DNA from 3 places in the Serratia sp. NA_13 genome. Region 2 is predicted to be linked to each of the others. Evidence: predicted binding sites of a transcription regulator. Region 2 holds the regulator's gene; each other region holds the start of a gene.
The links. Region 2 encodes PurR, which represses purine synthesis genes. Its sites were predicted from a motif close to CANGCAAACGTTTGCNTG; they were not measured.
Positions count from the first base shown of each region.

Region 1 (10,782 bases), on a different contig from region 2:
AATATGCCGACGAAATTGGTGCGCAAATCGCACTGATGAGCCAATTGGCGCTGACAGACGCTGAGTTCGACTATCTCTCAGGGCTACCCTTCTTCCGTGAGGATTACCTGAACTGGCTGCGCGATTTCCGCTACGATCCGCAACAGGTCCAGATCGAAAACCTCCAGGGCAAGCTACATATTCGTATTGCCGGCCCGTGGCGCGAAGTGATCATGTGGGAGGTTCCGCTGCTGGCGGTGATCAGCGAAGTGGTACATCGCCACCGCTCACCGGAGGTCACGCCAGAGATGGCGGTAGCCCACCTGCGTAACAAACTCGCGCAGTTTAAAGCCGTGAGTAGCGATGTTGATATTTCGCGTTTCAAGCTGATGGACTTCGGCACTCGCCGCCGTTTTTCACAACCTGTACAGCACGCTATCGTCAGCACGCTGAAAAGCGAATTCCCCTATCTGGTAGGTACCAGCAATTACGATCTGGCGCACCAGCTTGGTCTTGCGCCAGTAGGTACCCAGGCCCATGAATGGTTCCAGGCGCATCAACAGATAAGCCCGGTGTTAGCCAACAGTCAGCGGGCAGCACTGCAAGCCTGGCTGGATGAATATCCCGATCAGCTCGGCATTGCCCTGACCGACTGCATCACCATGAATGCCTTCCTGCGTGACTTCGGCCCGCAGTTTGCCCAGCGCTATCAGGGCCTACGCCATGACTCGGGCGATCCGTTTGAATGGGGCGAAAAAGCCATCGCGCATTTCCAGAAGCTGGGGATTGATCCGATGAGCAAAACGCTGGTGTTCTCCGATAACCTGGATCTGGACAAGGCGCTGGCGCTTTATCGCCACTTTTACCAGCGCGTCAACCTGGTGTTCGGTATAGGCACGCGCCTGACCTGCGATATTCCCGGGGTTAAACCGCTGAATATCGTTATCAAACTGGTCGAATGCAAAGGCAAACCGGTGGCAAAACTCTCCGACAGCCCAGGTAAAACCATCTGTCAGGATCAGGCCTTTGTAAAAGCGTTACGCAAAGCCTTCGATCTGCCGCTGGTAAAAAAAGCGAGCTAGCCTCCTGCCCGATGAACGTTAAAAAGCCGGCTGACACCTCATGTCGGCTTTTTCTTCTTTATATAGTCCTTTCCGTTGCTCCCTTTTCACCCAGCCCCAAGAAATGTTGCGCCGATACGGCGATTTCTACTTGTGCTCTGCACCGTGCCAAGTAACATAGCAACATCCCCATATTCCTGGGTTATAAGCTATTTCTAAACCAAATTATTAAAGAGAGAAATCTATGAGCGTAGTGCCTGTAGTCGACGTACTGCAAGGCCGTGCTACGGTTGACAGTGAAGTCACCGTGCGCGGTTGGGTGCGTACCCGGAGAGATTCTAAAGCTGGTATCTCCTTCCTGGCCGTCTATGACGGTTCCTGCTTTGATCCGTTACAGGCCGTCGTTAATAATTCTCTGCCGAATTATCAGGATGAAGTGCTGCATCTGACCACCGGCTGTTCCATTGAAGTCACCGGCATTGTGGTAGCATCTCCGGGCGAAGGTCAGAGTTTCGAACTGCAGGCAACCGCGATTAAAGTGGTTGGCTGGGTTGACGATCCAGACACCTACCCGATGGCGGCCAAACGTCACAGCATCGAATACCTGCGCGAAGTGGCTCACCTGCGCCCACGCACCAACCTGATCGGTGCCGTTGCCCGCGTACGTCATACGCTGGCACAAGCCATTCACCGTTTCTATCACGAGAATGGCTTCTTCTGGGTTTCCACCCCGCTGATCACCGCCTCGGATACCGAAGGCGCCGGTGAAATGTTCCGCGTTTCAACCCTGGATCTGGAAAATCTGCCGCGAACCGATAAAGGTGCTGTCGATTTTAGCCAGGACTTTTTCGGTAAAGAAGCCTTCCTGACCGTTTCCGGCCAGTTGAACGGCGAAACTTATGCCTGTGCGCTGTCGAAAATTTACACTTTCGGCCCGACTTTCCGCGCCGAGAACTCCAACACCAGCCGCCACCTGGCGGAGTTTTGGATGATCGAACCGGAAGTGGCATTTGCCGATCTTGAAGACATCGCCGAGTTGGCGGAAAAAATGCTGAAGTATGTATTCCAGGCCGTATTGAACGAGCGCATGGATGACATGCAGTTCTTCGCCGAGCGCGTAGACAAAGATGCCATTGACCGCCTGCAACGTTTTGTTTCTTCCGATTTTGCTCAGGTTGATTACACCGAAGCGGTGGAAATCCTGATCGCTTCCGGCCAGACTTTCGAAAACCCGGTTTCCTGGGGGATCGACCTGTCTTCCGAACATGAGCGTTATCTGGCTGAGAAACACTTCAAAGCGCCGGTAGTCGTGAAAAACTACCCGAAAGACATCAAAGCTTTCTATATGCGTATGAACGATGACGGTAAAACCGTTGCCGCAATGGACGTTCTGGCTCCGGGCATTGGTGAAATCATCGGCGGTGCTCAGCGTGAAGAACGTCTGGACGTACTGGATCAGCGTCTGGAAGACATGGGGCTGAATAAAGAAGACTACTGGTGGTATCGCGATCTGCGTCGTTACGGCACCGTGCCTCATGCCGGTTTCGGTTTGGGCTTTGAGCGTTTAATCGCCTATGTAACCGGCGTGCAAAACGTGCGTGATGTCATTCCGTTCCCACGTACACCACGTAATGCAACCTTTTAATTAATCAGATAATACATTTCCCAATTAATTTAGTTACAAAACCAAGGCCAGCTTTGCTGGCCTTTCGCATTTATTTATATTGACCCACGTCACAAAGTTCCCTTAATATTACATTTAGTTACAAATACTTTCTTTTTGAAACCTCATTGGGACATTAGTAGCATTTTCGTTCTAGATTAACCCGGCTGTGAATGGAACACTGCGTGCAGACACAGGACGACACCAATCTATCAACAATAGTTCAAAAGAATTATTGGCGGCAGTGGCAAAGGTGTCCGAATAACACCAATGAGGGTAATATAATGATGAAGCGCAACATTCTTGCAGTGGTAATCCCGGCTCTGTTAGCGGCTGGTGCAGCAAACGCTGCTGAGATCTATAACAAAGACGGCAACAAGCTGGATCTGTACGGTAAAGTTGATGCACGCCATACTTTCTCTAAAAACGATGGCGACGATGGCGATCAGACCTACGTTCGCTTCGGCTTCAAAGGTGAAACTCAGATTGCCGACCAACTGACCGGTTACGGCCAGTGGGAATACAACGTTCAGGCTAACCACGCTGAATCTCAGGGCACCGAAGGCACCAAGACTCGTCTGGGCTTCGCTGGTCTGAAATTCGCTGACTACGGCTCCTTCGACTACGGTCGTAACTATGGCGTAATCTATGACGTTATGGCCTACACTGACCAACTGCCGGTGTTCGGTGACGATACTATGTATCAGAACAACGACAACTTTATGATTGGTCGTTCTAACGGTCTGGCTACCTACCGTAACAGCAACTTCTTCGGGCTGGTGGACGGCTTGAGCTTTGCCGTTCAATACCAGGGTAAGAATGAAAATGACAACCGTAGCCTGAAAGATCAGAACGGTGACGGTTGGGGTACATCTGTTGCCTATGACATCGGCGCAGGCGTTAGCGTTAGCGGCGCATACTTCTCTTCAAACCGTACTAAATACCAGAAAGCTGACGGCAACGGCGATAAAGCTGATGCATACGCCCTGGGTACCAAATACGATGCCAACAACGTTTACCTGGCAGCGTTCTACGGCGAATCTCGTAATACCACGCCATACGGTTCTGCTAATCAGATCGCTAACAAAACTCAAAACCTTGAATTGGTTGCCCAATACCAATTCGACTTCGGCCTGCGACCTTCCCTGGCTTACCTGCAGTCTAAAGGCAAGCAGCTGAAAGGCAACGGCGCATTCACCGGCGGCGATGCTGACCTGGTGAAATACATTGATGTAGCTACCTACTACTACTTCAACAAAAACATGTCCACCTACGTTGATTACAAAATCAACCTGCTGGACGAAAATGATTACACCCGCGCTAACGGTGTATCAACAGACAACGTTGTTGGTGTAGGCCTGGTTTACCAGTTCTAAGTTGTCGCGCTTAACGGCGGTTCACCGTCGGATAAGTTAAAAAAACAGGGCTTCGGCCCTGTTTTTGTTTGTGCGCCATCTGTGAATTTTTATCCTGCCGATTTGCCCTTCCCCGCCATTTTTTCTGCCTAACCTGCCCCCTTCACAAGATCGCGGTGTTTTTCTCGCAAACGGTTGGCAAAGGGCATCACTGGCGCTACCCTGATGCTTCTGTCTGCTTAACTCCGAGCCATGGAAACACCTGACATGTTTGAAAAAATCACTGCTGCACCTGCCGATCCTATCCTGGGTCTGACCGACATTTTCCGCGCTGACACCCGCCCTAACAAAATCAACCTGGGGATTGGCGTTTATAAAGATGAAACCGGTAAAACTCCGGTGCTGACCAGCGTTAAAAAAGCTGAGCAGTATCTCCTGGAAAATGAGACCACCAAAAACTATCTCGGCATTGAAGGTATTCCGGCGTTCGCCAACTGCACGCAAGAGCTGCTGTTCGGCAAACAAAGCCCAATCATTGCCGACAAGCGTGCGCGTACCGCACAAACGCCTGGTGGCACCGGCGGCCTGCGTGTAGCAGCTGACTTCATCGCCAACCAGACCAGCGCGAAACGCATCTGGATCAGCAACCCAAGCTGGCCGAACCACAACAACGTGTTTGGTGCGGTCGGTCTGGAAGTGTTGGAATACGCCTACTACGATGCAGCCAATCATGCGCTGGACTTCGATGGTCTGCTCCGCAGCCTTAAACAGGCTCAGACCGGCGATGTGGTGCTGTTCCACGGCTGCTGCCATAACCCAACCGGCATCGACCCAACGCCAGAGCAGTGGGCACAATTGGCCGAGCTGTCTGTGGCTAACGGCTGGTTGCCGCTGTTCGACTTCGCGTACCAGGGCTTTGCCAATGGTCTGGAAGAAGATGCCCAGGGCCTGCGCATTTTTGCCGCCAAACATCAGGAGCTGATCGTCGCCAGTTCTTACTCGAAGAACTTCGGTCTTTACAACGAACGCGTGGGTGCCTGCACCGTCGTTGCTGCTGACACAGAAACCGCCGACCGCGCCTTCAGCCAGGTGAAAGCCGCCATCCGCGCCAACTACTCTAACCCACCGTCACACGGTGCTGCCATTGTGGCAACCATCCTGGGCGACGATGCGTTACGTGCGCTGTGGGAGCAGGAGCTGACCGACATGCGTCAACGCATTCATCGTATGCGCCAGCTGTTCGTGAATACCCTGCAGGAGAAAGGCGCTGAGCAAGACTTCAGCTTTATCATCAATCAGAACGGCATGTTCTCGTTCAGCGGGCTGACCAAAGAACAGGTGCTGCGTCTGCGTGACGAGTTTGGCGTCTACGCCGTTAACTCCGGTCGCGTTAACGTTGCCGGCATGACACCGGACAATATGGCGCCGCTGTGCGAAGCCATCGTCGCCGTGCTGTAAAACCGTCGCATGACACATAGCAAAAGGGGCGCTCAAAGCGCCCCTTCGTTATTTCTACCAGGAGTTATTTCTGCCGGAAATAACTTACCAGATGGCCGGCTCTTCACGCAGGAACGGATTGGTTTCACGCTCTTGACCGAAGGTCGACATTGGCCCATGACCTGGAATAAACGCCATGTCATCACCCTGCGGCAATAGTTTGGTGCGGATCGAGTTAATCAACGCCTGGTGATCGCCTTGTGGGAAATCACTGCGCCCAACGCCACCGTTAAACAGCACGTCGCCCACCAGCGCCAATCGCGCCTGATCATTAATAAACACGATATGGCCAGGAGTATGGCCAGGGCAATGCAGCACCTTGAACGTCATCTCGCCCACCTGCACGCTATCCCCTTCTTCCAGCCACTGGGTTGGCGTCAGCGGTGCGCACTCTTCCAGCCCAAACATGCGGCTCTGCGCAGGCAGGCCGTCCAGCCAGAAAGCATCTCTCTTATCCGGGCCGAAGATCGGCACCTGGTAATGCTCAGCCAGCTCAGCGGCAGCGCCAACGTGATCGAGATGGCCATGAGTCAGCAGGATCTGCGTAACAGTTACGCCCTGTCTGGCTATTTCGGCCTTCAGTTTTTCAGGTTCACCGCCGGGATCGACCAACGCCGCCTGCTGAGTGCTCTCACACCAGATCAGGCTGCAGTTCTGACTAAAAGCGGTAACGGGAATAATGTGGTATTTCATAAGGCTCCAACGACAACGGCGCCATACCCTGCCGGGCTGACGCGACTCACTTATGGTGCACAGCGATTACCAGGTCCGCACCGGGCCGGTATCAATGTGTACGAAGTTGCTACGTGGGTAATATCCTACACCACCGGCGCTCATTTTTAACGCCGCTTTACGGATATTACTCAGTTGGATGCCTTCGATATGGAAGTCCATCGCCTGGCCTTTGGTGTGGTAACTGTGCTTGGCCACACCGCGGCTGCGTCCACGCAGCTCATTATTGGTGTCAAGGGAGCGATAACCTGAAACCAACTGCACCGGCTTGTTGGTGCCCAATAGACCTTGCAGACGATAGAGATGATCGAACAGACGAGGATCGATCGACTTGACCTTATTGGCTCGATAATCACGGAAGAGATGATTAAGGCGGACTAATTCGTCTTTATTATATCCCTTGCCGTCGAAGAATTCGGCTTTAAGCGATTCGCCCGTATGCATATTATTTACAACAAGAATACGCGGGCGCGAAGTAGAAAGGCTGGCAAAGGCTTGCCCTGGGAGCAGCGCTATGCCCACAGCGGCGCTACCTAACGCCAGCCATTTACGGCGATGATGATCAATTTTGTCCATGTTTCTGTTAAACCCGGCAAGAATATCAAAATATATGCACAAAACAGCGCACTGCCCGAACCATAACCGCCCACGCTGGCTGAGTCAACCCGTGATGTCCTGCGGTTTGCAGGCACTCACGCAATGAGTGCCTGCAACATGGCCCGATATTCTGACCGTTATTTATTTATAATTACTGCATTTATTGCATTAATTTTTCGGCCTGAGCCAAAATTTGTGCGCCCGATCTCACCGTTTCATCATAATTGTAAATATCTGTGCGGAATTGTGGTTTTCCATCATCAGAGACCCAAGCGGTTAAATAATACAATTTAACCGGGATATGCTGGCGAATATTTACGAAGGTGGTATTCCCCTGTTTCAGGGTGGAAGAAACACGGGTGTTGTTCCAGCCGGCATCCTGTAACAACATATTCGCCAAATCCGATGCCTTGTTGACCCGAACACAGCCGGAGCTTAAGGCACGAATGTCTTTCTGGAACAGATTATGGTTGGGTGTATCGTGCAGATAGATAGCGTCCGAACTCGGCATGTTGAATTTAAAACGCCCCAGTGAGTTGGTCGCTCCCGGAGCCTGGCGGATCCGATACGGGAAATTACGAGGCGAAATCATACTCCAGTCGATCATTGCCGGGTTAATCACCTCGGCATCGTTGCTCCAACCCGAAAGAACGGTATAGCCATGCTTCTGGAAGTAGCTGCCGTCACGCATCGCCTTCGGCACGATATCTTCACGCACCAGCGTAGTCGGTACGTTCCACGGCGGGTTCACCACCACATTATTCAATGCGCTGCTCATCAGCGGCGTCTTACGGCTCGGCCGCCCGACAATCACCCGCGAGGAAAGCACTTCATTGCCGTTCTGATAGTAGGTCAACGAGTAGTTGGGAATGTTAACCATAATACCGGTATCGACATGGCCGGGGAGTATCCGTAACCGCTGGATATTCAGTGCCAACAGCGAAGCGCGCATTTGCGGAGTCACATTAAGCCACTCACGAGTGCGCACGCCAATGATGCCGTCTGCACTCAGACCCTGCCATTTCTGGAAGCGCTTGACGCCCTCCACCAGATCGGGAGTATAGCGATTATCGGTAACGGTCACCGGGCTCTCTGACTGCTGCGAAAAAGGCGACTGCGGCGTTGGGACCAGCTCTTTCACTGGAGCTGCGGCCGGACTGACCACGGCACTCTGGCTTTCTCGACTTTTTTCTTCATCGACCGACAGGCCACCATCGTCAGGTTCATTACGCGAACCGGTCAATACCGCAGGGGGATCCTGCGCTTCCACCGGTACCGTAGAAGGCGTCAGCATGCCGTTACGCGCCAGGATCTCACGCAAAGCTGGGATACCATCGCTCAGTTGATCGGGACGCAGGCTTGGGCCATTAGCCATTTGCGGCCACGGACGACCATCGGCCAGCATATCCCGCAGGGCCTGATGCATCTTGGCGTATTGCGGATGCTGTGGCGCCAGCGTATTGACATAAGCCAGAGTTTTCCCCTGACGTACCGCCAACTGCCATTGGTTAATCACCGTATTGGGCGGCAGACCGAGTTTGTAGGGAATATTGCTGTAGAGCCAATTATTACCGTTGGCACCGATGGACGAAACGAACTGCAAATAGCCCAGCATCGCATCAGACAGCACCACATCGCGCGCCACATCGGTAATCGCCGGGTTGGTCAACAGCTTCACCCATTGGGTAAACTGCGGCTGTACGCCAGACATCGCCAACTCGGCCAGTTGCTGTTGAAATTGCTGAACCGCTTCGTGGTCCTGCCACATCAATTGCATCCGGTTCGCTGCATATAAAGGAGCCAGCGTCGAAAGATAATAGGGTGTGGCACCTTTCGGTAATGCCGCCATTATTTCCGAACGGCTTTGCGCCACTGACATGCCGGATGACGCTACCGGAAACGCAGGAACGGTTGCCCATACGGGTAAAGACGACGCAAGACCACATGCGATTGCGCAACTTAACGCCAGCCGCCGTACAGTGTTTCCATTTCTAAGCAACATCCATTGCCCCCTGTATGCTCACAAAAAATATAACCAAGACAACTTATTAGTTTCAGTATACGAACAGAAAAGCCATTTTGCCCTTTGAGTGCCTATGAATAACTGCTATTTCATTAGGCTACTCGGTTTTCAGCGCAGAAAAAAGCAGGACTATCATCCTCCCGCACAAAAAAATAGCCACCCCAGGGCGGCTATTTTCAGATTATTAGCGGGCTTTTTTTGCGTTTACGGCGTTTCTGCCGCAGTAACACCCAGAACCGGCGGCTCATTGGCAAAACCGCGCAGCCCTACTACGTGTACATGTTCATGATTCTGGAACACTTTACGCACCAGTTTATAAGTCGTGCCTTTTTCCGGGCTGATATTTTCCGGTGCTGCGATAATCAGCTGCATTTCCAGACGGTCGCACAGCTCGAACAGCGTGGCGATGGATTTGGCATCCAGTCGCGCCGCTTCATCGAGGAACAACAGTCGGCATGGAGAAATATCTTTACCACGCAGACGGCGTGACTCTTCTTCCCAGCTCTGCACCACCATCACCAGAATCGACATCCCGGTACCAATCGCTTCCCCGGTAGACAACGCGCCACTCTCGGCACGCAGCCAACCGTCCGAGCCGCGGAAGACTTCCACTTCCAGCTCCAGATAGTTGCGGTAATCCAGCAGCTCTTCGCCGATGGTCTGTGGCGTACGCTGTCCCATGTCAATCTGCGGATTCAGACGCTGATACAGCTTGGCCAAGGCTTCCGAGAAGGTCAGTCGGTTGCTGTTGAACAGGTCCTGATGCTGTTCCTGTTGCTCGGAAAGCACGTCCAGCAGCGTCGCATGCGCTTCACGCACGTTGACGTTCAATCGCACGCTCTTCACCTGCCCGAAGGAAACCGCCTGCAGGCCCTGGTTGAGCATGCGAATACGGTTCTGTTCACGCTGGATGGTTTTGCGAATGATGTTCGCTACGCTCTTGGAACTGATTGCCAGTTTCTGTTCACGCGCGGTCAACTCTTCGGTCAGGCGGCCCAGTTCGATCTCCATCTGTTCGATGGCTTCAACCGGATCGTCGGTACGGATGATATCCTGACGAATACGTTCGCGCAGATGCTGATAGACCGCAATATAGAACTGGATCTTGCGTTCCGGGCGCTTGGGATCTTCCGACAGGCGCAGCACATCGCGCAGGTGTTCGTTATCCGACACCGCCAGACGCAGCGCACCGAGCGCCTTATCCGACATTGAGCGCAGCTCGTCACCGTCCATATAGGCCAGTTCGCGGCGGTGCAGACGACGCTCAACCCCATTGTCTTTCACCAGGCGCATCACGGCGCACCAGCCTGCCTTGGCGGTAACCACCTGCTCACGCAGCTGATAATAATCGCGCTCAAGCTTGCGCAGTTTCTTCTGCAGACTGTCCATTTCCGCTTCGCAGAAGGTCAGCTGTTTTTCCAGTTGGTTACGGCGCGCACGGTTGGTGCTCAGGGCCGCATGCAATTCATCACGACGAGTGCGCGCACGGGCTTCGGCATTGGCATCCGCCTGCACACCGATGTCTACCAGTTCCTGGCTCAGCTCTTTGAGCATGTCGCGCTTGGCGTCATACGAGCTTTTCAGCGATGCCAACACCTGGCTGTACTGGGTGAACTGGGTCTGATACTGGCGTAGCTGCTCACGGGCACGGGTACGTTCCGCTTCCGCCTGTTCCAGACGTTGGCGCAGCTTGTCGTTCAGATCGTTATTGGCATTTTGCATGCCGGCAGAGTCGGTATAGCTGAAGTGTGCACGACGCTGCACCACTTCAATCAGGGCAAACGCCTGCTGCTTGGCCTGACGCTGCACGCTCTGCGCCTGAGTGTAATCCTGCTGCAACTGCTCATGCTGCTGCGGATCACTCTGCAGCACCGA
Region 1 is NZ_JBQZFV010000007.1:54,225-65,006, forward strand. Features, by position in the region: gene pncB (nicotinate phosphoribosyltransferase) at 1-1,061, shown strand, start outside; gene asnS (asparagine--tRNA ligase) at 1,285-2,685, shown strand; gene ompC (porin OmpC) at 2,988-4,079, shown strand; gene ACUTSU_RS12110 (amino acid aminotransferase) at 4,326-5,516, shown strand; gene ACUTSU_RS12115 (MBL fold metallo-hydrolase) at 5,601-6,248, opposite strand; gene ACUTSU_RS12120 (YcbK family protein) at 6,315-6,863, opposite strand; gene ldtD (L,D-transpeptidase) at 7,045-8,886, opposite strand; gene mukB (chromosome partition protein MukB) at 9,112-10,782, opposite strand, start outside.
Region 1: ACUTSU_RS12110 (amino acid aminotransferase) is a predicted target of PurR. The motif match lies at 4,243-4,260, and genes of this name have one in related genera.

Region 2 (10,782 bases):
CCATTGTTACGTCGGTGGACTGGCACTGTACAAGGAGAAAGCAATGTCGTTTGAACTTCCTGCATTACCTTATGAAAAAAACGCCCTCGAACCGCACATTTCCGCAGAAACCCTGGAATACCATTATGGCAAGCATCACAACGCCTACGTGGTGAACCTGAACAATCTGCTGAAAGGCAGTAAGTTTGAAGGGTTGTCCCTGGAAGAAATCGTTAAGGCCTCTGACGGCGGCATCTTCAACAATGCAGCCCAGATATGGAACCACACTTTCTATTGGCACTGTCTGTCGCCACAGGGCGGCGGTGAGCCTGAAGGTAAACTGGCTGAGGCAATAAATCAGGCATTTGGTTCTTTCGCCGCCTTTAAGCAGCAATTCAGCGACGCCGCAGTGAAAAACTTTGGCGCAGGCTGGACCTGGCTGGTGAAAACGCCAGAGAGTTCGCTGGCTATTGTTAACACCTCGAACGCGGCGACACCGCTGACCGGTGATGATAAACCACTGCTGACCGTCGACGTTTGGGAACACGCTTACTACATCGATTACCGCAACGCGCGACCTGCCTACCTGGAAAATTTCTGGTCACTGGTTAACTGGGCATTTGTGGAAAAGAACCTGGCGTAACGCGGGGAAAAACAATCAGGCGCAGCGAGCTGCGCCTGTTTTACTTGAGGGGATCAGTTCAAAGCAGCGGTGAAGCTGAAAGCAATAATCACGGCCAGCGCACAAACGGTGGTGAACAGTGACATTTTCAGATCGGTATCCATTACAACTCCTTTTCAGATTGGGTTGCCCAAGGGTAAAAGGCACACAATTAATGCGTCAAACCATTTTCACACAGTTAAACAATAAAATCTTGTTATCATTTCCCGGTTTATTATACCGATTACCTCTTCCACTTTGGCTCAATATGGGACAAAATTCGCAGTTCACAACTGTGTACCGGCAAAATGCCCCTCCTGACCAAGCGCTGACGACTTCAACACACTAAAAACTCAGTTTTCGCTTCTTTGGAGAAGGATCTACGCAGGCAAACGATTAACATCATACTTACATACTGCAACATGTGAGTTCAGGAGTCATTCTTTACATGGCAACGATTAAAGATGTGGCCAAACGCGCTGGCGTTTCCACCACCACCGTTTCGCACGTCATCAATAAGACTCGTTTCGTCGCCGAAGAGACTAAAGCGGCCGTTGGCGCTGCGATTAAAGAGCTGCATTACTCACCCAGCGCCGTAGCGCGCAGCCTGAAGGTCAATCACACCAAATCGATTGGCCTGCTGGCCACCTCCAGCGAAGCCCCCTACTTTGCCGAAGTAATCGAGGCGGTAGAAAACAGCTGCTACAGCAAAGGCTATACGCTGATTTTGTGCAACTCGCACAACAATCTGGACAAACAGCGGGCCTATCTGGCGATGCTGGCACAAAAACGTGTCGATGGCCTGCTGGTAATGTGTTCGGAATATCCAGACCAACTGCTGGGTATGCTGGAAGACTATCGCAATATTCCAATGGTCGTCATGGACTGGGGCGCAGCCCGCGGTGATTTTACCGATAGCATTATTGATAACGCCTTCGAAGGCGGCTATCTGGCCGGGCGTTATCTGATTGAACGCGGTCACCGCGATATCGGTGCCATTCCAGGCCAACTGTCGCGCAATACCGGTGGCGGCCGCCATCAGGGTTTTTTAAAAGCCATGGAAGAAGCCAATATCGAAGTACGCGACGAGTGGATTGTTCAGGGCGACTTTGAGCCGGAATCCGGTTACAAGGCCATGCACCAGATCTTGTCGCAGAAGCATCGGCCGACCGCGGTATTCTGCGGCGGCGACATCATGGCGATGGGCGCGATCTGCGCCGCCGACGAACTTGGGCTGCGGGTGCCACAAGACATTTCGGTAATTGGCTACGATAACGTGCGTAACGCCCGCTATTTCACCCCGGCGCTGACCACCATTCATCAACCCAAAGAGCGTTTGGGTGAGATGGCGTTCACCATGTTGCTGGACCGTATAATCAGCAAGCGCGAAGAGTCGCAGGTGATTGAAGTGCATCCAAAGCTGATTGAGCGCCGTTCGGTCGCTGACGGCCCATTCATCGATTACCGCCGCTAATTGCTATCGCCGGAAGCCGCTGTGGCTTCCGGCACCACTTCGCTTAGCCATTCCTGATTCAGCGTTTCACTGTCCCCCAGGTAATCCAACAGCCAGGCCATCGCCGGTGATGGCCTATTCTGCTGCCAGGTCAGGCAACAGGGGCTGGCCGGAAACGGCTGCTGCAGCTGCAACGCTACCAGTTCCCCACGCTGCACCAATGGCAAGGCCTGATGCGCCGGCATCATGCCAACGCATAGGCCGGCACACAGACAGTCCAGCGCCGAGGCCCAGTCCGGCACCACCAGCCGCCGTTGGTTATCCAGTGTCCAGGTGACCCGCTTGGGCAGATTACGCGAGGTATCTTCCAGACACAGGGACGGGAAAGGCCGCAGTTGATCATCATTCAACAGGCCGTCCAACGCCGCCAGCGGATGTTGCGGACTGACCACACACAGCCAGCGCATGTCGCCCATATCGCGAAAGGCAAAGCCGCCGCCGACCGGCACCGCACGCGTCGCCCCAATCGCCATATCAGCACGTCCGTCCACCAGCGCATCCCAGACGCCGTTAAACACTTCCAGTTGAACCAAAAGTTCTACGTCGGGAAAATGGCGATAAAAATCCAGCACCAGTTGGCGACAACGCTGGGGTTTAACAATGATGTCTACCGCAATTTTTAGTTGACCACGCCAACCGTTAGCCACCTGCTGGCACTGGCGGCGAGTGTCGAGCATTTTTTTGATGACACTGCGCGCTTCCTGCACAAATACCACGCCGGCCGGGGTCAGTTCCACGTCACGATGCCGCCGTTCAAACAGCGGAACTGCCAGCCATTGTTCCAATTGCCGCACGGTATAACTGACCGCCGAGGGCACTCGGTGCAGTTCCTGCGCCGCTGCGCTGAAACTACCTGTGCGGGCGACCGCATCTACCACATCGAGAGAATATTCAGACCACACAATCTTGCCTTCAATTTTTTTAACAGCACTTCGCAAATATTACCGTTTCACAAGCAGAGATCCAGCCGGATACACTTGCCGGCGCTAAAAACCTGCGACATTAAAATATTAACGAGAAATACCATGAGAAATTCCTTTGGTTTTATGTTATACCTTGCCGGCCTGAGTATGCTGGGTTACCTGGCCACCGACATGTACCTGCCCGCCTTTGGTGTAATGCAGCAAGATCTGCAAATTTCCGCCGGGGCGATCAGTGCCAGCCTCAGTATCTTCCTGGCCGGCTTTGCCTTTGCTCAACTGCTATGGGGTCCGCTTTCCGACCGTCTTGGCCGTAAACCGGTATTGCTGATTGGCCTGGCGCTATTTGCGCTGGGATGCCTGGGCATGCTGTGGGTACAAAATGCCGTTCAACTGTGGTCACTGCGGTTTATCCAGGCGATTGGCGTCTGTTCCGCCGCCGTCACTTGGCAGGCACTGGTGATCGACCGCTACCGTGAAGGCAAGGCAAACCGCGTATTCGCCACCATTATGCCGCTGGTAGCCCTCTCACCGGCTCTGGCGCCACTGGTCGGTGCCTGGCTACTGAACCACATGGGCTGGCGTGCCATTTTCGCCGTGCTGCTGGGCATTACCGTCATTCTCTTGCTACCGACTCTGCTGTTGAAAGAAAACGCCAAATCTTTGCCTTCCGCAGAAAATAAAAACGCCCTGACCTTCTGGCAACTACTGAAATCTCCGGTATTCAGCGGCAGCGTTATCATCTTTGCCGCCTGCTCCGCCGGCTTCTTCGCCTGGCTGACCGGTTCACCCTTTATTCTTGGCGATATGGGGTACAGCCCAAATGATATCGGCCTGAGTTATGTGCCACAGACCCTGGCCTTCCTGTTAGGGGGTTATGGCTGCCGCACCGCGTTAAATCGCATTAATGGCAACACCTTACTGCCGTGGCTGCTGGTAGCTTATGGCATCAGTATGGTGACGTTATATCTGGTTGCCACGCTGACCGAACCCACGCTTACCACGCTGCTGCTCCCGTTCTGCGTGATGGCGCTGGCCAACGGTGCCACCTACCCAATCGTAGTGGCAAATGCGTTAACCCCGTTCCCGGCAGGCACAGGCAAAGCCGCAGCGCTGCAAAATACCCTGCAGTTGGGCCTGTGTTTTGTCGCCAGCATGCTGGTATCGGCCTTTATCAGCCAGCCGTTGTTGGCAACGGTGACGGTGATGGTTTCTATGGTAGTATTAGCCGCATTGGGCTATATGCTGCAACGGGGAAAAGTGATGGAGGAACAGCAGGCGACGCGGCAGGAACATGCTAACTCAGCGTCATAATTGTATGTATTAATAATCACTTAAACAATATTTTTGCCGAGTGCGATTTACAGTTGAGTAAGCGTCTCGGCAAGCCTATACTCAAAACGACCTTTTAAAATAACACCTTTATAATTTCTTTATCACAAATTGCTGTTGTGTACGCGAATGGCGTCACACTTTTTTAAGGATTGTCTTTCCAGCGTTTCTTGCGCAGGAACCTTCTTAAAATTTTCCTCTGTTCATAGTCGGATATCAGGCACCACGGAACTTTTTGCCGTAGATAAACGTATGCACCCGCAGAATTTGTCTAAGCTATTTTTTGGCGGGTCATAAGTCAGAAGAAAGTGATGGAGAAGCTATGAGTTCATCGTGTATAGAAGATGTGAGCATCCAGGACAACCAATGGTATCGCATCGCTAATGAAATGCTCAGCATGGCCGGTATTGAAATAAACGGCTCACGCCCTTTCGATATTCAGGTTAAAAATCCCGATTTTTTTAAACGCGTGCTGCAGGAAGGTTCTCTTGGCCTGGGCGAAAGCTATATGGACGGCTGGTGGGAATGTGAACGGCTGGATATATTCTTTCAAAACGTGGTCCGTGCCGGGCTGGAAAAGAAACTCCCCCGCCATTTAAAAGATACCCTGCGTATTGCCGCCGCGCGACTCACCAATTTGCAATCGAAGAAACGCGCCTGGATAGTCGGTAAAGAACATTACGATCTGGGGAACGATCTGTTTACGCAGATGCTCGATCCGCATATGCAATATTCCTGCGCCTACTGGAAAGAAGCCACTACGCTGGAAGAAGCGCAAGAAGCCAAGCTGCGGATGATTTGCGAGAAACTGCAGCTGCAGCCGGGCATGAGCCTGCTGGATATTGGTTGTGGCTGGGGCGGGCTTTCCGCCTATGCGGCGAAAAACTATGGTGTTTCGGTGGTGGGCGTGACCATTTCCGCCGAACAGCAAAAACTGGCACAGGAGCACTGCGTCGGACTGGACGTTGAAATCCGATTGCAAGACTACCGCGATTTACACCTGCAGTTTGACCGTATTGTTTCTGTCGGCATGTTCGAACACGTCGGTCCGAAAAATTACCACACCTATTTTAAAGTGGTGGAGCGTAATTTAAAACCGGACGGTCTGTTCCTGCTGCACACCATTGGCTCGAATCGGACAGATATGAATGTTGACCCGTGGATCAACAAATATATCTTCCCGAATGGCTGCCTGCCGTCGGTCTCGCATATTGCCCAGGCCAGTGAGGGGCATTTCGTGATGGAAGATTGGCATAATATTGGCACCGATTATGATCGCACCCTGATGGCCTGGTACGAACGCTTCAAACAGGCGTGGCCACTGCTTGCCCAGCGTTATTCGGATCGTTTCGAACGCATGTTCAGCTATTATCTGAACGCCTGCGCTGGAGCCTTCCGCGCACGTGATATTCAACTGTGGCAAGTGGTATTCAGCCCTAAAGGGGTCGACGGCGGTATTCGCGTAACACGTTAATTATCCTGCAGCGTAAACGACTATACCCTATGGATTTCGAGTTGCAGCTAGGCGCCCAGCTCGCTCACCCCCAGGCGCTTACTTGAGTAAGTAACTGGGGGTGACAAATCTGCCGGGAGCCGATTTGAACGCTGCTTGCAGCGGCCCCTAAGGGGTGTGGCCCATGGACGGGCCACATAACCGAGTGCAGGTAACAACGCTGCAACTTAAAAGACGACGGGTATATCAGCCGCAATACACCCGGATGATTTTATCATCACTATCGCCGAGGAAATTCAGCCGGCGCAGGTTAAAGTCCATCGTGACCGCAGAGTTATACGGTATAGCGCGCACTTGCGACTCAATCTGCACGCCTTCCAGCGCTGACATCGGTTTGCCGACATAATTCTGATATTGCGCCGCGCCGCAGGTATCGTTCTCTGCATCCGCCGCTGTGTTGGCCGTACCCTGTTCCGGCGAGCTGCTACAAGCACTCAGCGCCAACAGCGCCGTTAACATCAACGTTTTCCCATAAAACTTCACGCGATAGCTCCTCTCTGGTTTGTCGTTCGTCAGATCTTCTGCGCCAGCGCACTCGCCGCCGCCATTGCCGCTTCACGGCTCGCCAACACCCGCTCGACAGTGTCAACCACCGCCTGCGTTTGTGGATCGATCTCAATATTCACCTTATCCCCCAAGCGTTTTTTGCCCAGCGTGGTGCGCTCCAGGGTTTCCGGGATCAAATGTACGCAAAAACGGTTATTCACTACTTCACCGATGGTCAGACTAATACCATCGATGCCAATGAAGCCTTTGTGCAGAACGTATTTCATCAGTTCCGCGTCCGGCATACGCAGCCATATCTGACGATTATTCTCAGAGGTATAAATCTTGGCAACCTCTGCCGTGCAGATAATATGGCCGGACATCAGGTGACCGCCAATTTCATCATTAAATTTGGCCGCTCTTTCGATGTTGACCACGTCGCCCAACGCCAGCTCACCGAGGTTGGTCAGGCGCAGCGTTTCTTTGATCAAGTCAAAACTGACGCGGTTGCCCTCTACCGCGGTGACGGTCAGGCAGCAACCGTTATGAGACACCGACGCACCAAGCTCCAGCCCGGGCAGCAGTTCAGTGGGCATCTCGATGACGTGAGTACGGAAGTTGGATTTTTCATCAATGGCGACCAGCGGCGCGGTGCCTTGTACGATACCGGTGAACATGTAGGCCTCTTCTTTCTAAAAATGTTTAAAGCGCTTGGGGCAGTTTGCCCCAGTTGACGATGAAAACCAAACCCGAGGCGACAAAAAATCTGCAGTTGCGCATTTAATAACTATTTCATCACAGCATTTGCTTAACCCCGCCGAGCGGGTACAATCTTTTTGAGAAAATTCCGCTATTTTTAATTGTTGTCCTTTCACGACGACCCTTCCCTCCATCATAAATAAATAGAAAAGGTGTGTGCGTGCAGAAGTACTTAATTGAAGCGCGTAGTTTATTGGCCCTCGCTATCCCGGTGATCATCGCGCAAATATCACAAACCGCAATGGGCGTGGTTGATACCATTATGGCCGGTGCCTACAGCGCCACAGATATGGCAGCGGTTGCCGTCGGCACTTCAATCTGGCTACCGGCCATCCTGTTCGGCCATGGCCTGCTGCTGGCACTAACGCCGGTGATTGCACAGCTGAACGGCGCTGGCCGACGCGATCGCATCGCTCATCAGGTTCGTCAGGGCTTTTGGCTGGCGGCCGCCGTCTCAATGCTGGTGATTATCGTGCTGTATAACAGCAAGTTTGTCATCGACATGATGCACAACATCGACCCGCAGTTGGCGGATAAGGCGGTGGGCTATCTGCATGCCATTATGTGGGGCGCGCCGGGCTATCTGTTCTTCCAGGTGCTGCGCGGCCAATGCGAAGGCCTGTCGAAAACCAAACCGGGCATGGTAATTGGCTTTCTCGGCCTGCTGGTGAATATCCCGATTAACTATATTTTCATCTACGGTAAATTCGGTATGCCGGAACTGGGCGGCATCGGTTGCGGCGTGGCAACCGGCAGCGTCTACTGGTTTATGTTCCTGGCGATGCGCTGGTACGTAAAACGCACCCCTTCCCAACGCGACATTCTGCCGCACGAAGGCAGCAACCTGCGGCCTGACTGGTCGGCGATGAAACGCCTGTTCGGCATTGGTCTGCCGGTGGCGCTGGCACTGTTCTTTGAGGTCACGCTGTTCGCTATCGTCGCCCTGCTGGTGTCGCCACTGGGTATTGTTTCCGTGGCCGGACACCAGATTGCACTTAACTTCAGCGCACTGATGTTTGTATTGCCATTGTCACTGGGTGTCAGCGCAACTATCCGCGTCGGCTATAGGTTGGGTGAAGGCTCGGTTGAAGGTGCGCGAATAGCCGCCTATGCGGCTATTGCCGTAGGTATCGCCATGGCCTGCTGCACCGCGCTGTTTACCGCCACCTTCCGTGAGCAAATTGCCCTGCTGTATAACGACAGCCCGGCGGTGGTTGCCATGGCCTCGCACCTGATGCTGCTGGCGGCCATTTACCAGATTTCCGACTCTATTCAGGTGATCGGCAGCGGCATTCTGCGTGGCTATAAAGATACCCGTTCAATCTTCTTCATCACCTTTATAGCCTATTGGATCCTGGGTCTGCCGAGCGGTTATGTGCTGGCGCTGACCGATATCCTGGTACCGGCTATGGGGCCAAGCGGATTCTGGATTGGCTTTATCATTGGCCTGACCTTCGCCGCCATCATGATGGCCATGCGCATGCGCTGGCTGCAAAAACAACCGGCGGTACTGATCCTGCAGCGATCCACCCGCTAAGGGTCGCTGTCGACCGGCAAGTCAAACCGGTCGACAGCTTCCTTACCCTGATTTGCAGAAAAAACCACCGCACTGCACATAAGCGCAGCAATCACGTGAAATACCGGATAAAATTGCGTTTTTCTCCTTGCCAGCACGCAGGTTGCTCGTTAATATTCGTCCCCGCTGTCAGCCATGACAGACAGGAAAAGATGCGTCCGTAGCTCAGTTGGTTAGAGCACCACCTTGACATGGTGGGGGTCGGTGGTTCGAGTCCACTCGGACGCACCAAATTCCTAAAAGCAGTACAGTGCGTCCGTAGCTCAGTTGGTTAGAGCACCACCTTGACATGGTGGGGGTCGGTGGTTCGAGTCCACTCGGACGCACCAAATATCTAAAAGCAGTGCAGTGCGTCCGTAGCTCAGTTGGTTAGAGCACCACCTTGACATGGTGGGGGTCGGTGGTTCGAGTCCACTCGGACGCACCAAATCATTGTTTCCCCAGTTTCACCCTATCGACTCGCGCCCCTCCACCGTTAACTCGCCGGTACGATCCCGTAGCTTTGCTCCTGTCACCGCAAGCCGTATCAGGTATCATCGAGGCGAATACCTTATCAGGACCGAATCCATGCTGACATTTACCGCCCAGACCCCGTTCGAAAAACTCGACAACGGCCTCATCCGTCGACAAGGCATCATGAGCAACGGCGCCCGTGCCACCGAAGTGAAATTTGATGCCGGAACCTTTGGCCAGTTGCAAAAGCGCGATTTCGCTCTGCAAACGCAGGTGGTTTCCGGTGAGTTCGAATTCACTCTGGGCAATGACATTCAGGTGGTGGTAGCCGGTGAAAGCATCATGATTCCTGCCAACACCGCCAGCGGTTGTTTCTGTCTGGCGGCAGGCACCCTATGGGAAATTGTCACCACAAACTGATCGGTAATACCTGCATTAATAAAGCGGTTATTTGCGCAACAAACACCGGCTAAGGGTTTGCATTTCGCCATATTTACTACTGATTTGACAGAACCGAGGTTTTGCATCGGTTTTTTATTTTGTTTCCCATAACAATGCCTTTATAATGCGCAACGTCTTTCAGTTGAATGGTTTCAGCCCTTGATCTGCGAAAACGCAATAACAACACATTTTCATCTCATCACGTTGCGCAGCATCCCCGCACCCCGGCGCGGGCTGAATTTTTCCGCCCCATTTCGACTCTGGTCACCTATCCTTAACAGTGTTTTGCACCATCAGGCACGACTCAAATCCCTTATCAGTGGCCTGACCGCTGGTTTTATTCGTTTTATTATCCATCACAACTTGTAGAAAACTCCGTCATGAAAAAGACCAAAATTGTTTGTACCATCGGTCCAAAAACCGAATCGGAAGAAATGCTGACCAACCTGCTGAATGCGGGCATGAACGTAATGCGCCTTAACTTCTCCCACGGCGATTATGAAGAGCACGGCAACCGCATCAAGAATATGCGCGCCGTGATGGCGAAAACCGGTCAGAACGCCGGCATCCTGTTGGATACCAAAGGCCCGGAAATTCGCACCATGAAACTGGAAGGCGGCAAAGACGCGGCGCTGGTTGCCGGTCAGACCTTCACTTTCACCACCGATCAGAGCGTTATCGGCAACAACGAACGCGTTGCAGTAACCTACGCGGGCTTTAGCGCAGATCTGAAAATCGGCAACACCGTGTTGGTGGATGACGGCCTGATTGGCATGGAAGTCACCAATGTGACCGAAAGCGAAGTTGTCTGTAAGGTACTGAACAGCGGCGACCTGGGCGAAAACAAAGGCGTTAACCTGCCGGGCGTTTCCATCCAGCTGCCTGCACTGGCCGAGAAAGACAAGCGCGACCTGATTTTCGGCTGCGAACAGGGCGTGGACTTCGTTGCCGCTTCCTTCATCCGCAAGCGTTCTGACGTGCTGGAAATTCGTGAGCACCTGAAGGCCCACGGCGGCGCGCAGATCCAAATCATCTCCAAAATTGAAAACCAGGAAGGCCTGAACAACTTCGACGAAATCCTCGAAGCTTCTGACGGCATCATGGTTGCTCGTGGCGATCTGGGCGTTGAAATCCCGGTAGAAGAAGTGA
Region 2 is NZ_JBQZFV010000001.1:217,832-228,613, reverse strand. Features, by position in the region: gene sodB (superoxide dismutase [Fe]) at 44-622, shown strand; gene cydH (cytochrome bd-I oxidase subunit CydH) at 676-765, opposite strand; gene purR (HTH-type transcriptional repressor PurR) at 1,089-2,114, shown strand; gene punR (DNA-binding transcriptional activator PunR) at 2,111-3,055, opposite strand; gene punC (purine nucleoside transporter PunC) at 3,179-4,387, shown strand; gene cfa (cyclopropane fatty acyl phospholipid synthase) at 4,728-5,879, shown strand; gene ACUTSU_RS01035 (I78 family peptidase inhibitor) at 6,105-6,401, opposite strand; gene ACUTSU_RS01030 (riboflavin synthase subunit alpha) at 6,431-7,081, opposite strand; gene ACUTSU_RS01025 (MATE family efflux transporter) at 7,324-8,700, shown strand; tRNA gene ACUTSU_RS01020 (tRNA-Val) at 8,894-8,970, shown strand; tRNA gene ACUTSU_RS01015 (tRNA-Val) at 8,992-9,068, shown strand; tRNA gene ACUTSU_RS01010 (tRNA-Val) at 9,090-9,166, shown strand; gene ACUTSU_RS01005 (cupin) at 9,307-9,612, shown strand; gene pykF (pyruvate kinase PykF) at 10,014-10,782, shown strand, end outside.

Region 3 (10,782 bases), on a different contig from region 2:
GTCAACAACGGATCGAGGCTGTCTTCTGCCAGCCAGGCCAGAACATCGGTATCCAAAAAGCTCCACAGCTGGCGTGAGTTGACCGTACTGCGCTTCTTGGCATGGATGGAAATCAGCCCTTTTGCGGCCAGCACCTGCAAGGCATTGCGTACCGAGGTGCGTGAAACTTCGTACTGCTGTGCCAGCTCATTTTCCCCCGGCAACGACAGCCCGGGCGGCAAATCCCCCCTGATGATGCGGCGTGCCAAATCTTGCGTCAGGGTTTCCGATAGGGTCGTGGGTGCGATTTTCATCCGTGGCTCTCAGGCAATAAAGCGGCAGTTACAGCATATATTAAGCTAAGCGGCTGATTGGCGGGACCCATGTCGGTTTTAGTGAATGAAATGAGGGTTTTTCCTGCGGTTTTTAGCCATTGAAATTGCATGATTATGTACAATCGGCAACAGATATTTTTTAGATCAATTGTTAACCCATTGACAGCATTGCTGATGAAATGCGGGAGATATCATAATTTTCTAATTATGAAATGAATCCTCTGGCGGTGATAAGGTGGGGCAGTTACCCTGAACCGATAGCCTAATGGGATAGGCGTCAAATCAACAAGAGAGCAAGTATGACTGATTCATTAATCCGCATAGCGGTTGCGGGTTCCGGTGGCCGTATGGGCCGTCAATTGATCCAGGCGGTACAGCAGGCACCGGGTGTGGCGCTGGGGGCGGCGATTTCGCGACCGGGTTCAAGCCTGATCGGTACAGACGCCGGTGAACTGGCGGGTGTTGGCGCACTGGGCGTTGCCGTTAGCGACAGTCTGGAAAAGGTGGTCGACGATTTCGATATTCTGATCGATTTCACCCGCCCGGAAAGCACTCAGGCGTATCTGGCTTTTTGCGTCGAGCATAAAAAAGCCATGGTGATTGGCACTACCGGCTTTGATGACGCCGGTAAAGACGCCATTAAAGCCGCCGGGCAGCAGATAGGTATCGTCTTTGCCGCCAACTTCAGCGTCGGTGTCAATCTGGTGCTGAAGCTGTTGGAAAAAGCCGCTCAGGTGATGGGCGACTACACCGATATCGAGATCATTGAAGCACATCACCGCCATAAGGTGGATGCCCCTTCGGGCACGGCGTTGGCCATGGGCGAGGCGATTGCCGGCGCACTGGGGCGCGATCTTAAAGAATGTGCGGTGTATGCGCGTGAAGGCTATACCGGCGAACGCGATCCGAAGAGCATTGGCTTTGCCACTGTTCGTGCCGGCGATATCGTGGGTGAGCATACCGCCATGTTTGCCGATATTGGCGAGCGGGTTGAGATCACCCATAAAGCCTCCAGCCGGATGACTTTTGCCAGTGGGGCGGTGCGAGCGGCATCATGGTTGCATAATCGTGATAAAGGGCTGTTTGATATGCGAGATGTGCTCAATCTTGACCAGCTATAATTGATTTTTACACCATCGTGATGTGGTTTTTTTATCATAATGCTATGATTAATGGACAATAATTTTATTGTCCTTTTTTTTAACATATAAAACATGATTTATGTGTTTATTTTTCTTTATGATTTCTGTTTTTGTATGTTTTACTGTGTTTTTTAACCGGAATCACCCGGTGGTGATGTTTTTTTTCATGGATTTGGTCTTTGTTATTGGACTTTTTGGTCATTCATCCCCGCAACCGTTTACCAGCCAGAGTTTATCGATGTTTTTATGGCTGCCAACCCTATTAAACCTCGAGAAGTGCAAAAATAAGAGAAAAAATGGCGCTTTGGGTAGACAAGCGGAGCTCTCATCATTAGAATGCGCCCAATTTGCCAAAAATTGACCTTGAAGGCGGTTTTTGCATTGATTTAGATCGCGATATCTGAATTAATATGCAAATATTGTGATTGATTATTCCTTGGAGGGTGTTTTGATTAAGTCAGCGCTATTGGTTCTCGAAGACGGAACCCAATTCCACGGTCGGGCCATCGGGGCAGAGGGTACGGCAGTAGGAGAAGTGGTCTTCAATACGTCGATGACCGGTTATCAAGAAATCCTCACTGATCCTTCCTACTCCCGCCAGATTGTTACTCTTACTTATCCTCATATCGGCAATGTCGGCACCAATGTTGCTGACGAAGAATCCTCCGCAGTACACGCCCAAGGCCTCGTCATTCGCGACCTCCCACTGATAGCCAGCAATTACCGCAACGAAGAAGGCCTGTCTGACTACCTGAAGCGCCATAACATTGTGGCGATCGCCGATATTGATACCCGCAAGCTGACCCGTCTGCTGCGTGAGAAGGGTGCACAGAACGGCTGCATCATTGCTGCCGATACCCCGGATGCTGCCCTGGCCTTGGCTAAGGCCAAAGGTTTCCCGGGCCTGAAAGGCATGGATCTGGCGAAAGAAGTGACCACCCAGGAAGCTTACAGCTGGCAGCAAGGCAGTTGGACGCTGGAAGGCGAATTGCCGGAAGCCAAAGCGGCCTCTGAGCTGCCGTTCCACGTGGTAGCTTACGACTTCGGTGCCAAGCGCAACATCCTGCGCATGCTGGTGGATCGCGGCTGCCGTCTGACGGTAGTGCCGGCGCAGACTCCGGCAGATGAAGTGTTGAAAATGAATCCGGACGGTATTTTCCTGTCCAACGGCCCGGGTGACCCGGAGCCCTGTGATTACGCCATCACCGCCATCAAACAGTTCCTGGAAACCGACATTCCGGTGTTTGGCATTTGCCTCGGCCACCAGTTGCTGGCACTGGCCAGTGGCGCGAAAACCGTGAAGATGAAGCTTGGCCACCACGGCGGCAACCACCCTGTGAAAGATCTGGATAAAGACTGCGTCATGATCACCGCGCAGAACCATGGTTTTGCCGTGGACGAAAATAACCTGCCGGCGGAGCTGCGCATAACGCACAAATCCTTGTTTGACCACACGGTGCAGGGCATTCACCGCACCGACAAAGCGGCGTTCAGCTTCCAGGGCCACCCTGAAGCCAGCCCGGGCCCGCACGATGCCGCGCCGCTGTTCGATCACTTTATCGAACTGATCGAGACTTACCGTTCTAACGCCAAATAATCAGGAGCAGTAAAAATGCCAAAACGTACAGACATAAAAAGCATCCTGATCCTCGGCGCTGGCCCGATTGTTATCGGCCAGGCGTGTGAGTTCGACTACTCGGGTGCCCAGGCGTGTAAAGCGCTGCGCGAAGAGGGGTACCGGGTCATTCTGGTGAACTCCAACCCGGCCACCATCATGACCGACCCGGAAATGGCTGATGCGACCTACATCGAGCCGATTCACTGGGAAGTGGTGCGTAAAATCATCGAAAAAGAGCGCCCGGATGCGGTATTGCCGACTATGGGGGGCCAGACCGCGCTGAACTGTGCGCTGGAGTTGGAACGTCAGGGCGTGCTGGCCGAGTTCGGCGTGACCATGATTGGCGCCACGGCCGATGCTATCGATAAAGCCGAAGACCGCCGCCGTTTCGACGTGGCGATGAAGAAAATCGGCCTGGATACTGCGCGTTCCGGCATCGCACATAATATGGAAGAAGCGCTGGCGGTTGCCGCTGACGTTGGCTTCCCGTGCATCATCCGCCCTTCCTTTACCATGGGCGGCACCGGTGGCGGCATTGCTTACAACCGCGAAGAGTTCGAAGAGATCTGCGAGCGCGGCCTGGATCTGTCGCCAACCAAAGAGCTGCTGATCGACGAGTCGCTGATCGGCTGGAAAGAGTACGAGATGGAGGTGGTGCGCGATAAGAACGATAACTGCATCATCGTCTGCTCTATCGAAAATTTCGACGCCATGGGCATCCATACCGGTGATTCCATCACCGTAGCCCCGGCGCAAACCCTGACCGACAAAGAATATCAAATCATGCGTAACGCCTCGATGGCGGTACTGCGTGAAATCGGCGTGGAAACCGGCGGCTCCAACGTGCAGTTCTCGGTTAACCCGAAAACCGGCCGCCTGATCGTTATCGAAATGAACCCACGCGTGTCCCGTTCGTCTGCATTGGCATCGAAAGCTACCGGTTTCCCGATAGCCAAAATCGCCGCCAAACTGGCGGTGGGTTATACCCTCGACGAACTGATGAACGACATCACCGGTGGCCGCACGCCGGCGTCGTTTGAACCGTCCATCGACTACGTCGTGACCAAGATCCCTCGTTTCAACTTCGAGAAATTTGCCGGTGCCAACGACCGTCTGACGACTCAAATGAAATCCGTCGGCGAAGTGATGGCGATTGGTCGCACCCAGCAAGAGTCGCTGCAAAAAGCGCTGCGCGGTCTGGAAGTGGGTGCCACCGGTTTTGACCCTAAAGTGAATCTGGACGACCCGGAAGCGCTGACCAAAATACGCCGTGAACTGAAAGATGCCGGCTCTGACCGCATCTGGTACATCGCGGACGCGTTCCGCGCCGGCCTGTCGGTGGACGGCATCTTCAACCTGACCAACGTCGATCGCTGGTTCCTGGTGCAGATTGAAGAGCTGGTGCGCCTGGAAGAGCAGGTGGCCGAATCCGGCATCAACGGCTTGACCCAGGAATTCCTGCGTACCCTGAAGCGTAAAGGCTTCGCCGATGCGCGTCTGGCCACGTTGGCCGGCGTTGCCGAGAGCGAAATCCGCAAACTGCGCCACGGTTATGGACTACATCCGGTTTACAAGCGTGTGGATACCTGTGCGGCGGAATTCGCCACCGACACCGCTTACATGTACTCCACCTATGAAGAAGAGTGCGAGTCCAATCCGACCAACGACCGTCCGAAAATCATGGTACTGGGCGGCGGTCCGAACCGCATCGGCCAGGGCATCGAATTCGACTACTGCTGCGTGCACGCCTCGCTGGCGCTGCGTGAAGACGGTTACGAGACCATTATGGTCAACTGCAACCCGGAAACCGTCTCCACCGACTACGACACTTCCGACCGTTTGTACTTCGAGCCGGTCACGTTGGAAGACGTGTTGGAAATCGTGCGTATCGAGAAGCCGAAAGGCGTGATCGTACAGTACGGCGGTCAGACTCCGCTGAAGCTGGCGCGCGAGCTGGAAGCCGCAGGGGTGCCGATTATCGGCACCAGCCCGGACGCGATTGACCGCGCCGAAGACCGTGAACGTTTCCAACAGGCAGTACAGCGTCTTGGGCTGAAACAGCCGGCGAACGCCACCGTCGCCACCATCGAGCAGGCGGTAGAAAAGGCAGCCGGTATCGGTTACCCGCTGGTAGTTCGTCCTTCCTACGTACTGGGGGGCCGCGCGATGGAAATCGTCTATGACGATATCGACCTGCGCCGTTACTTCCAGAACGCGGTTAGCGTTTCTAACGATGCGCCAGTGCTGCTGGACCGCTTCCTGGATGACGCGGTAGAAGTCGACGTCGACGCGATTTGCGACGGCGAACGGGTGCTGATTGGCGGCATCATGGAACACATCGAACAGGCGGGCGTGCACTCCGGTGACTCAGCTTGCTCACTGCCGGCCTACACCCTGAGCAAAGAGATTCAGGACGTGATGCGTCAGCAGGTTGAGAAACTGGCGTTCGAGCTGCAGGTTCGTGGTCTGATGAACGTGCAGTTTGCGGTGAAGAACAACGAAGTCTACCTGATTGAAGTCAACCCACGTGCCGCGCGTACTGTGCCATTCGTCTCCAAGGCGACCGGCGTGCCGCTGGCCAAGGTGGCGGCACGCGTGATGGCAGGCAAAACGCTGGCCGAGCAGGGTGTAACGGAAGAAGTTATCCCGCCTTACTACTCGGTAAAAGAAGTGGTGTTGCCGTTCAACAAGTTCCCGGGCGTCGACCCGATTTTAGGGCCGGAAATGCGCTCTACCGGGGAAGTGATGGGCGTTGGCCGCACCTTCGCGGAAGCCTTCTCCAAGGCGATGCTCGGCAGCCAGTCAGGCATGAAGAAACAGGGCCGTGCACTGCTGTCGGTACGCGAAGGCGATAAAGCCAGGGTGGTGGATCTGGCAGCAAGCCTGCTGAAGCAGGGCTTTGAACTGGATGCCACCCACGGTACCGCCGTGGTACTGGGCGAAGCGGGGATTAACCCGCGCCTGGTCAACAAGGTGCATGAAGGTCGTCCGCACATTCAGGACCGTATCAAGAATGGCGAGTACACCTACATCGTTAACACCACGGCAGGTCGTCAGGCGATTGAGGACTCCAAGCTGATTCGCCGCAGTGCGCTGCAGTACAAGGTGCACTACGACACTACCCTGAACGGCGGCTTCGCCACAGCGATGGCGCTGAAGGCCGACCCGACCGAACAGGTCACTTCGGTGCAGGAGATGCACGCACGCATCGTTAAGTAATCTCTCTGTGTCGTAATATCAGGGCGCTACATTGAATGCAGCGCCCTTTTTTATCTCCTTCAGCCAATTTGTTGTCTCGCGTTAAAAATTTCTGCTATCAATCATTCAGCAAACTGTCACTCTGTGTGATTAGTATAGGCTTGATATATTGGCAAAGAACGAAGGAACGAAGGAACGACGACAACCATGATCCTGATAATTTATGCCCATCCTTATCCCCGGCATTCTCATGCCAACCACCGTCTGTTACAGGCGGTCAAGGATCTTCCCGAGGTGGAAGTCCGTTCGCTGTATGAGCTTTATCCCGATTTCAATATCGATATCAACGCCGAACAGCGTGCGCTGGAGCGTGCCGACCTGGTGGTGCTGCAGCATCCGATGCAGTGGTACGGCCAGCCACCGTTGCTGAAATTGTGGATCGACAAGGTGCTGGAGCACGGCTGGGCTTACGGCCATGAAGGTGAAGCGCTGGTGGGCAAAGATGTCTTGTGGGCGGTGACCAGCGGGGGTGACGAGCACCATTTCGAACTGGGGGATTACCCCAACTTTGCCGCTCTGGGGCAACCGCTGCAGGCCACGGCGCTGTATTGCGGAATGAACTGGCAGCCCTATTTTGCCGTGCATAACACCTTTACCTACAATGAACCGGCGCTGATTGCCGCCGGCGAGGCCTACCGGCGGCGACTGGTAGACTACCTGATGGAACACAGTGACCCGGCGGAGCAGGGAGTCGAGCATGGATAATCACCATATGATGATTGAGGGGCTGATCTATCTGGGATCGGCCGCGCTGTTCGTGCCGATAGCGGTACGGCTTGGGTTAGGGTCAGTACTGGGTTACCTGATCGCCGGCTGTATTATCGGCCCCTGGGGGTTGAAACTGGTCTCCGATGCTGAGTCGATCCTCACCTTTGCCGAGATTGGCGTGGTGCTGATGCTGTTTATCATCGGACTGGAACTGGATCCGAAACGGCTGTGGACGCTGCGCGCCTCGGTGTTTGGCGGCGGCATTATTCAGATGGCGGCATGCGGATTGGCCCTGAGCGCCTTTTGCTATTTCCTCGGATTGAACTGGAAGGTGGCGCTGCTGATTGGCCTGACGCTGGCGCTGTCCTCCACTGCAATTGCCATGCAGGCGATGGGTGAACGTAACCTTACGCCGTCACCGATCGGTCGCAGCACATTTGCCGTCCTGTTATTCCAGGATATTGCGGCGATCCCGCTGGTAGCGATGATCCCATTGATGGCCAGCAGCGGTGCCGTCACCACCTTGGCGACCTTCACCTTGTCGGCGGCAAAGGTGGTGGGTGCATTGGTCACGGTGGTGTTGCTCGGCCGCTATGTGACCCGGCCGCTGCTGCACTTTGTCGCTCGCTCCGGCATGCGTGAAGTTTTTAGTGCCGTGGCGCTGTTCCTGGTGTTCGGTTTTGGCATCCTGCTGGAAATGGCCGGGCTGTCGATGGCGATGGGCGCTTTTCTTGCCGGGGTAATGTTGGCGAGTTCCGAATACCGGCATGCGTTGGAAAGTGATATTCAGCCGTTCAAGGGACTGCTGCTTGGGCTGTTTTTTATCGGTGTTGGCATGTCGATCGACTTCGGTACCTTGTTCCACCATCCGTTGTTGATTGCCTCGCTGCTGTTGGGCTTTATGCTGATCAAGGCGGCGCTGTTGTGGTTGATTGCTCCCCGGCTCGGCGTACCAAAGCGTCAGCGCGGCATGTTTGCCATTTTGTTAGGCCAGGGCAGTGAGTTTGCCTTTGTGATCTTCGGGGCCGCGCAGCTGGCCGGGGTATTGCCGCCGGAGTGGGCAAAATCCTTGACGCTGGCGGTAGCCTTGTCGATGGCTGTGACGCCGTTGTTGCTGGTGGTGGCTGCCAGAATTGAGAAAAACGCGCCGAAAGATGAACGACCTGCGGATGAAATTGATGATGAGAATGCCAGCGTCATCATTGCCGGCTTTGGTCGCTTTGGTCAAATTGCCGGTCGCTTGCTGTTGGCTAACGGTGTCCATACCGTGGTGTTGGATCACGACCCGGATCATATTGAAACGCTGCGCAAATTCGATGCCAAGGTGTTTTATGGTGATGCCACCCGCGCCGATCTGCTTGAGGCCGCAGGCGCCCAGCATGCCAAGGTACTGATCAACGCCATCGACGATGTCGAGGCCAGTCTGCAATTGACTGAAATGGCCAAGCGGCAATTCCCGCACCTGAAGGTGGTGGCGCGAGCTCGTGATGTCGATCACTGGTATCAGTTGCGTCAATTAGGGGTGGAAAAACCGGAGCGTGAAACCTTTGAAAGTTCGTTACGGGTTGGCCGTGAAACGCTGGAATTGCTGGGGCTGGATGCCTATGAGGCGCGTGAGAAAGCCGATACCTTCCGGCGCTACAACCTGAAAATGCTCGAGGAGACGGTGGATAATTACCAGGATACCGAATTCCGTATTGCCAGTTTGCAGCGCACCAAAGAGATGCTCAGTACGGCTATAGAGCAGGATCAGAATCGGTTGGCCCGGGTTCAGCAGAGCGGTTGGCGTGGCAGTATTGACGGCAAGGCTCCAGAGGATGAAGTGGTAGAAGCCAAGGGATAAACCCAGGGGCGCAGCGAGATGCTGCGCCCCGCAAGGCAGAGTCAGCTCAGTGCGACTTTGATGCCTAGGGCAATCAACATCCCACCCAAAAATTTATCCACTATCTTCTGGGTCTTTTCCAGCCCACGACGCACCGGGCCACTTTGGATCAGGAACACCAGCGCTGGCCACCACAGGACAGACAGACCAAGGATAATCCCCGCGTACCACAGCTTTTCACCCAATCCAGAATCGATCTGCAATACCTGAGTGAATACCGCCAGGAAGAACAGCGTGGCCTTCGGATTGAGCAGATTACACAGATAGCCCTGCACAAAGGCACTTTTCAGGCTCACCTGCTGCTGCGGTAAATTGCTGACGTTCATTTTGCCGCCACCGCGTGACAACAGCGCCTGAATGCCAATCCAGACCAGATAGACCGCACCGGCGTATTTCAGCACGTTGAACAGCCATGGTGTGGTGGTGATCACCACCGCCAGCCCGGCAACGCAATAGGACATATGGGTCGCGACGCCGCAGATCACGCCGAAAGCGGTCATCATGGCAGCCAACCGCGGATAGCGGGCGGCATTCTTGATTACCATGAAAAAATCCGGGCCGGGCGACAGCATCCCCAGGGTGGCGATACCGGCAACGAACAGCGAAGTTTCAAGCATGATTTGACTCTCTGCACAAAAGGCCTAATTGCGCTGATAATAACGCCGCTTCTCCTGATGCGCATCAACCAAATGAGGTAATGTTTGGCAATAAGATGAACTTTATTTTGATGAGTCAGAGGCCCCCATGCAGCAGTCGACCACCACCGACCTGCCGCCGCCGCAGCGGCAACAACAACAACAGCAACAGCGTGAAATCACCCGCCTGTGTATTCAATGCGCCTTGCTGTTGTTACAGCATGGGGCGGAAAGCATGGTGGTGGAACAGTTGTCGACCCGGCTGGGGTTGGCGCTGGGCATGGACAGCGTGGAAAGTTCGATATCGGCCAACGCGGTGGTGTTGACCACCCTCAGTCACGGTGAATGCCTGACCACGACGCGCAAGAACGTCGACCGCGGCATCAATATGCAGATGGTGACCGAGGTGCAGCATATCGTTATTTTGGCGGAACACCGGCTGGCGGACGCACACGACGTGGCCCGTCGCCTGCAGAAAATCCGTCCGTTACGCTATCCGCGCTGGCTGGTGGTGTTGATGGTGGCACTGTCTTGCGGTTGCTTCAGCATGCTCAACGGTGGCGATCAAAAAGCCTTTGCCGTGACCTTTATCGCCAGCGGCCTGGCCATGTCGGTGCGCCAAATGCTGACCGCCCGTCACATGAATCCGCTGATCAATTTTTGCCTGACGGCGTTTGTCGCGACCTCGGTTTCCGGTCTGTTGCTACGGCTGCCGGTGTTCAGCCAAACCTCTACGGTGGCGATGGCTGCCAGCGTGTTGCTGCTGGTGCCGGGGTTCCCGCTGATTAACGCGGTTGCGGACATGTTCAAAGGCCACATCAATACCGGACTGGCGCGTTGGGCGATGGCCAGCCTGTTGACGTTGGCGACCTGCATTGGCGTGGTGATGGCAATGTCGCTGTGGGATCTGCGGGGGTGGTCATGAATCTGCTTTGGGTTTTGCTGCAGGACATGCTGCTGGCGGCGGTACCGGCACTGGGTTTTGCCATGGTATTCAACGTCCCGGTGCGCGCGCTGCGCTATTGTGCGCTGCTTGGCGCAGTAGGTCACGGTTCACGCATGCTGCTGATGCACGCAGGAATGAACATCGAATGGGCCACGTTTTTGGCGGCGATTTTAATCGGCATGATCGGCATTTACTGGTCACGCTGGCTGCTGGCACACCCGAAGGTGTTTACCGTGGCGGCGGTGATCCCGATGTTCCCGGGGATCTCGGCCTATACCG
Region 3 is NZ_JBQZFV010000006.1:175,736-186,517, forward strand. Features, by position in the region: gene ACUTSU_RS11750 (FadR/GntR family transcriptional regulator) at 1-293, opposite strand, end outside; gene dapB (4-hydroxy-tetrahydrodipicolinate reductase) at 614-1,435, shown strand; gene carA (glutamine-hydrolyzing carbamoyl-phosphate synthase small subunit) at 1,905-3,053, shown strand; gene carB (carbamoyl-phosphate synthase large subunit) at 3,069-6,293, shown strand; gene kefF (glutathione-regulated potassium-efflux system oxidoreductase KefF) at 6,480-7,037, shown strand; gene kefC (glutathione-regulated potassium-efflux system protein KefC) at 7,030-8,883, shown strand; gene ACUTSU_RS11780 (LysE family translocator) at 8,925-9,539, opposite strand; gene ACUTSU_RS11785 (threonine/serine exporter family protein) at 9,667-10,482, shown strand; gene ACUTSU_RS11790 (threonine/serine exporter) at 10,479-10,782, shown strand, end outside.
Region 3: carA (glutamine-hydrolyzing carbamoyl-phosphate synthase small subunit) is a predicted target of PurR. The motif match lies at 1,664-1,681, and genes of this name have one in related genera.